2 regions of the Streptomyces endophyticus genome follow, and region 2 is predicted to be linked to the other one. Evidence: riboswitches for the same ligand, from Rfam matches in the RefSeq annotation. Region 2 holds a riboswitch; the other holds the start of a gene.
What was found. A riboswitch is a leader RNA that binds a small molecule or an ion and turns the genes downstream of it on or off. The one in region 2 is predicted to bind S-adenosylmethionine.
Positions count from the first base shown of each region.

Region 1 (3,399 bases), on a different contig from region 2:
GCAGCGCTTCAGCTGGGCCCCGCTCGGACCCTTGTACGTGCCGTCGTTGCCGCCGTAGAAGAGGCGGGCGTAGGCGACCTCGGCGCCGGGCGGGACGGTGACCCGGCCGGTGCTGGAGCCGTAGCCGTCCGTCGTCCCGGCGGTGTTGATCCGCTGCATGACGAAGGTGTTGTTGTTGTCCTTGCCCTCGCCGTTCGCGGCGACGGCGCAGCGCGCGGCCATGCTCGCGTCGTCCGTCGGGCAGCCCATGACCGTGTTGCCGATGGTCTTGAAGTCGCCGTAGATCGATTCGTCGTAGCGCTTGGCGAAGGGGGAGACCACATCCGCGGAGGCGGGAATCGGTGCCAGGCCCGTCAGGCAGGCGGCGAGGGCGGCTGTGACGGCACAGGCCGCCTTGCCCTTGAGATGTCTGAGCAGCATAAGGGGCAATTTAGGCAAAACATACGATTATGGGGCGGTTACGCCACGCGACGCTCCGCATACTCACCGATTTCGATCATCGGCGGGCGCTCCTCCGTGTCGACCGGGTGGGTGCGCGGCTCGAAGCCGTCCGCACCGCGCTCGAACTGCGTGAGCACCGGCCTGATGAGGTGCCCGCGGGCGAGGCGCAGCTGCGCGGTGCGGTAGATCGCCGCCGCCATCCTGCCCAGCGCCTGCCCGTCCTGGTGCCGGTGCTTGCGCACGCCGACGTCGACCTGGGCGAGCGCGTCCAGGCCCACGGTGTGCAGCGCGTCCACGAGCAGGCCGAGCTCCACGCCGTATCCGACGGGGAACGGGAGCCGTTCGAGCAGCGAGCGCCGGGCCGCGTACTCGCCGCCCAACGGCTGGACGAATCCGGCCAGTTGGGGCCAGTGCAGATTGAGGATCGGCCGCGCCATCAGCTCGGTCACCCGGCCGCCCTGCCCGGCGGCCCCGGCCAGCGGGCGGTCGTACATCGCCTTCACGAAGTCCACGCCCGGCTCGGTGAGCAGCGGCCCGACGATCCCGGAGACGAAGTCCGCGGAGAATTCCCTCAGATCGGCGTCGACGAAGCACACGATGTCACCGGAAGTGACGAACAGGGAGCGCCACAGCACCTCACCCTTGCCGGGCCTGACCGGGATCCGCGGCAGGATCGCGTCCCGGTGCTCGACGCGCGCCCCGGCCGCCGCCGCGACCTCGGAGGTGCGGTCGGTGGAGCCGGAGTCGATCACGACGAGCTCGTCGACGAGCGGCACCGCGTCCGTCATCAGCGTCCGCCGGATCTCGGAGACGATCTCGCCGACCGTCTCCTCCTCGTTCAGCGCGGGCAGTACGACACTCACCGTCTGTCCCGACGCGTGCTTGGCGGCGACCAACCGGTGCAAGGGGTGCTCCGTCACGGACCAGGAGCGCCTGTTCAGCCAGCGCTCGACCTCTTCCAGCACGGTCTGGGTTCCTTCCCTCAGGACCCTCATGTGATCCATCTCGCGGTTCGGACGACTATCTCAAGGGTCCGGGCCTTCGGTTACAGTCTTGAACAAGGCCGGTGACCATCGCATGTCGGGGGTCGCCTGCCGTACACAACTGAATCCACACAATCGAATACCGCTCATCCAGAGGGGCAGAGGGATACGGCCCGTTGAAGCCCCGGCAACCATCCAGCCGGTCTCGTACGACTGTCACTGTCGACGTCGCGAGGCTCCCGGCTCGGGAAGGTGCCAATTCCGTCTCGTGGCGAGATGCGTCGCGAGGAAGATGAGGAGAAAGGGCCTCGCCTCTCATGGCTGTACAGACTGTCGCCACCGAAACCGCCGTCGCCGTCGACCTGGGTCCGGCCTCCGGCCTCTCCTGCCGCGAGTGCGGCGCCGTCGTCCCGCTCGGCCCCGTCTTCGCCTGCGCCGAGTGTTTCGGTCCCCTGGAAGTCGCATACGACCTCCCCGTCGGTGACCCCGAGGCGCTCCGCAAGCAGATCGAGGCCGGCCCCGCCAACATCTGGCGTTACGCTCCGCTGCTGCCCGTCCCGGCCGACGTCGCCGAGAAGCCGAACCTGAACCCCGGCTGGACCAAGCTCGTCAAGGCCGACAACCTCGCCCGTGAACTCGGCGTCGAGCAGGGCAAGTTGTTCGTCAAGGACGACTCCGGCAACCCCACGCACTCCTTCAAGGACCGCGTCGTCGCGCAGGCCATCGAGGCCGCCCGCGCCTTCGGCTTCACCACGCTCTCCTGCTCCTCCACCGGCAACCTGGCCGGCGCCGTCGGCGCCGCGGCCGCCCGTGCCGGCTTCCGGTCCTGCGTGTTCATCCCGCACGACCTGGAGCAGGGCAAGGTCGTCATGGCCGGTGTCTACGGCGGTGACCTCGTCGCCATCGAGGGCAACTACGACGACGTGAACCGCTTCTGCTCCGAGCTCATCGGCGACCCGCTGGGCGAGGGCTGGGGCTTTGTGAACGTAAATCTCCGCCCGTACTACGGCGAGGGCTCCAAGACGCTCGCGTACGAGATCTGCGAGCAGCTCGGCTGGCAGCTCCCGGACCAGCTGGTCATCCCGATCGCGTCCGGCTCGCAGTTCACGAAGATCGACAAGGGGCTCAAGGAGCTCATCAAGCTCGGTCTCGTCGAGGACAAGCCCTACAAGCTCTTCGGCGCCCAGGCCGAGGGCTGCTCCCCGGTCTCCGTCGCCTACAAGGGCGGCCACGACGTGGTCCGCCCGCAGAAGCCGACGACCATCGCCAAGTCCCTCGCCATCGGCAACCCGGCCGACGGCCCGTACGTCCTCGACATCGCGCGCCGCACCGGCGGCGCCGTGGAGGACGTGAACGACGAGCAGGTCGTCGACGCGATCAAGCTGCTCGCGCAGACGGAGGGCGTCTTCGCCGAGACGGCGGGTGGCGTCACGCTGGGCGTCACGAAGAAGCTCATCGAGGCGGGCCAGATCGACCCGTCGCTCACCACCGTCGTCCTGAACACCGGTGACGGGCTCAAGACGCTGGACGCGGTTGCCGATTCCTCGCAGGCCACCGCCACCATCCGGCCGAGCCTGGACGCGTTCCGCGAAGCCGGCCTCGCCGCCGACCTCTGAGTCCGACCGACACTTGTAGCAACAGGAGTTACCGCCATGAGCGTCAACGTTCGTATCCCCACCATCCTGCGCACCTACACCGGCGGGCAGTCCGAGGTCGCGGCCGAGGGTGCCACCCTCGCCGACGTCATCGCCGACCTCGAGAAGAACCACACCGGCATCGCCGCCCGCGTCCTCGACGACCAGGGCAAGCTGCGCCGCTTCGTGAACGTCTACGTGAACGACGACGACGTCCGCTTCGAGCAGGGCCTCGAAACGGCGACGCCGGACGGCGCCGGTGTCTCGATCATTCCGGCCGTCGCCGGCGGCTGATCTTGTAGGTCCATACAGAGTTAACCGAATTGCCCCCTCCGCGAGAG
Region 1 covers NZ_JAOZYC010000123.1:78,580-81,978, reverse strand. The annotation lists gene OKJ99_RS20315 (DUF7927 domain-containing protein) at 1-420, opposite strand, end outside; gene OKJ99_RS20310 (glucosyl-3-phosphoglycerate synthase) at 459-1,406, opposite strand; SAM riboswitch class I at 1,568-1,723, shown strand; gene thrC (threonine synthase) at 1,742-3,040, shown strand; gene OKJ99_RS20300 (ubiquitin-like small modifier protein 1) at 3,077-3,352, shown strand.
Region 1: another riboswitch for S-adenosylmethionine. It lies ahead of thrC (threonine synthase); the one in region 2 lies ahead of OKJ99_RS05910 (aminotransferase class V-fold PLP-dependent enzyme).

Region 2 (3,399 bases):
ATCTGCCTCGGCCTCCAGCGCCGCGACAAGGACAAGGTGCTGCACGGACGCGAGTCCGGCATCATCAAGCGCCTGCCGCACGGTGAGTTCGTCGAGGTGCACGAGCCGCTCGACCAGGAGGCCCTGCACACGCTCACGGCGCACGAGCAGTACGCGCCGGCCGAGATCGGCCCGTCGGTCGACGAGAACGGTGTCGAGCGGAAGGTCTCGCGGCTGCAGAAGCTGCGCGGCAAGCTCTCGCGCGGTTACTACGGGGAGAACAACCAGATCCCGAAGCCGACCGCCGAGGAGTACAAGGAGATCACCAGCGGCCACGGCCACCACTGATCTCTGATCCGTCGCTGTAAGCCACAGCGGGAGCCCTCGTCCAGTGCCTGGACGGGGGCTCTTTGCGGTCCCGGGACCTGGATAGGGTGGGACCGCAGCACCTTTCAACCCACAGATGCACACAGGAGCGGCCATGAGCGCTTTGAACCCCGCTGGAGGCAACACCTCGGCGGACCGTTCCTGGCCCGCCGTCCTGAACGGCCTGCTGGAGGGCCGCGACCAGAGCGCCGACGACACGGCGTGGGCGATGGACCGGATCATGCGGGGCGAGGCGACCGACGCGCAGATCGCCGGGTTCGCGGTGGCGCTGCGGGCCAAGGGCGAGACCGTGCAGGAGATCTCCGGTCTCGTACGCGGCATGTACGAGCACGCCAATGTGATCGAGGTGCCCGGCGAGACCGTCGACATCGTCGGCACCGGCGGCGACGGCGCGAAGACCGTCAACATCTCCACGATGTCCGCGATCGTCGTCGCGGGGGCCGGCGCCAAGGTCGTCAAGCACGGGAACCGCGCCGCCTCCTCCGCCTCGGGCTCCTCCGACGTACTGGAGAAGCTGGGCGTCAATCTCGACCTGTCGCCGAAGCGGGTGCCCGAGGTCGCCGAGGAAGCGGGCATCACGTTCTGCTTCGCCATAAAGTTCCACCCCGCGCTGCGCTACGCGGGCGCCGCGCGCGGCCAGCTCGGCATCCGCACCGTCTTCAACCTGCTGGGCCCGCTGACCAACCCGGCCAAGGTGAAGGCGCAGGCCGTCGGCGTCGCCGATGCCCGGATGGCGCCGATCGTGGCCGGGGTCTTCGCCGAGCGCGGCAACTCGTCCCTGGTGTTCCGCGGCGACGACGGGCTCGACGAGCTGACCACCACCGGCACCTCCCGGGTGTGGACCGTGCGCGACGGCGGCGTGCGCGAGGAGTCCTTCGACCCGCGTGACGTCGGCATCGCCGTCGTGCCCATCGAGGCGCTGCGCGGCGGCGACCCCTCGTACAACGCGGAGGTCGCCCTGCGCCTCCTCGACGGCGAGCAGGGGCCCGTGCGCGACGCGGTGCTGCTGAACTCGGCGGCGGCCCTGGTGGCCGTGCGGCCCGGCGAGGGCACGCTCGTCGAGCAGATCCGGGCCGGCATGGACCGGGCCGCCGAATCGATCGACTCCGGCGCGGCGAAGGCCGCCCTGGAGCGGTGGGTGGCGGCCAGCAACCGGTAGACACGGACGTGGTGTGACGCAGGGCGCAGTCCAGATTTTGGACTGCGCCCTTGCCATGTCCGAGACGTGTGGCAGGATGCTTTTCAAGGTCATGAGTGACAGCGCTGTGTTAATTCACTGCAGAAGGCCCCAGCCCGCTGTCCGGCAACCCTCCGTCCGTGGCGGGGTGCCCTGGGTGAAGACCAGGTCGTACGCAGCAAGGCGTATGGCAAGCGCGGACCCCTCGCAACCCTGGGGTCCTGGTCCTCAAGGGAGCAGTCTCGTGAGCAAGCGAATGCGATAGGGCGTATCGGCCCCGCCTCCGCGTACCCGTTTCATCTTTCTTTCCATGCCGTAGAGCTCTGTCCCGATGAGCTCCCGCATGGTCAATTCGCTTACCTCGCCAGGGAGTTCACCCATGTCTGTTTCCGTCGACGCCGCCGCCTGTACCTCGGCCCCTTCCGACATCGCGGCCCCGCTTGCGGTCCTCGGCCGGGACGTCACCGTGCCGCTCGTCACCGGTGGCGAGGTCACGTACGCCGCCCTCGACTACGCGGCCAGCGCGCCCGCCCTGCAGCGGGTGTGGGACGACGTCGCCGCCTACGCGCCGTACTACGGCAGCGTGCACCGCGGCGCCGGATACCTCTCGCAGCTGTCCACCGACCTGTTCGAGAACTCCCGGGTCGCCGTCGCAGAGTTCCTCGGCTGCCGCGAGGACGACCAGGTCGTCTTCACCCGCTCCACCACCGACTCGCTCAACCTGCTCGCCGCCGCGCTGCCCGCCGACTGCGAGGTGTTCGTCTTCGAGACCGAGCACCACGCCTCGCTGCTGCCGTGGCGCGACGCCCGGGTGACGTACCTGAACGCGCCCCGTACGCCCGACGAGGCCGTCGCCACCTTGGAGCGCGCCCTCGCCGACCGTGACCCCTACGGTCCCGCCCTCGTCTGCGTCACTGGCGCCTCCAATGTCACCGGTGAGCTCTGGCCGGTGCGTGAGCTCGCGGCGGCCGCTCACGAGCACGGTGCCCGCATCGTGCTCGACGCCGCGCAGCTCGCGCCCCACCACCCGGTCTCCGTCCAGGACCTGGACGTCGACTGGGTCGCCTTCTCCGGGCACAAGCTGTACGCCCCGTTCGGCTCCGGTGTACTCGCGGGCCGCTCCGACTGGCTGACGCAGGCCGAGCCGTACCTCGCCGGCGGCGGCGCGTCCAAGAAGGTCGCGCGGCGCGCGGACGGCGGCGTGGACGTCGAGTGGCACGCCACGGCCGCCCGCCACGAGGCCGGTTCGCCGAACGTCATCGGCGTGTACTCCATCGCCTCCGCCTGCAAGGCGCTGACCGAGGCCGGGTTCAAGAACCTCGTCGCCCGTGAGCAGTACTTGATCGGCAAGGTCCAGGAGGGGCTCGCGGCGGTGCCCGAGGTGAAGGTGCTCTCCCTGTTCGGGGACGACGCGCCGCGCGTGGGCGTGCTGTCGTTCGTCGTCGACGGCTGGAACTCCTCGCACTTCGCCGCCGCGCTCTCCGCCGAGTACGGGATCGGGGTGCGCGACGGCCTGTTCTGCGCCCACCCGCTGGTGCGCACGCTGCTCGGCTCCGACCCGCAGCAGCAGGGCGAGTGCGGAGCCCCGGAGGCCGCGCCGGGCGAGAAGTCGCTCAACGCCATCCGCGTCAGCTTCGGCGCCGGGACGCCCGACGAGCACGTGGAGCGGTTCGTGTCCGCCGTGAAGGAGCTCGTGCGGGACGGCGCGCGGTGGAACTACCGCACGGAGGACGGGCGCTGCGTGCCGGACACCACCAACGCCTGAGGCAGCCGACTGCCCAGCAGGATCATCCGCAAGGCGCGTTCCGTGGCGTCCGTGAGGAACTCGCCGCCCCGGCCCAGCGCCTCCGCGAGCG
Region 2 covers NZ_JAOZYC010000029.1:6,614-10,012, forward strand. The annotation lists gene qcrB (cytochrome bc1 complex cytochrome b subunit) at 1-327, shown strand, start outside; gene trpD (anthranilate phosphoribosyltransferase) at 461-1,525, shown strand; SAM riboswitch class IV at 1,613-1,746, shown strand; gene OKJ99_RS05910 (aminotransferase class V-fold PLP-dependent enzyme) at 1,923-3,308, shown strand; partial or broken gene OKJ99_RS05915 (glycerate kinase family protein) at 3,260-3,399, opposite strand, start outside.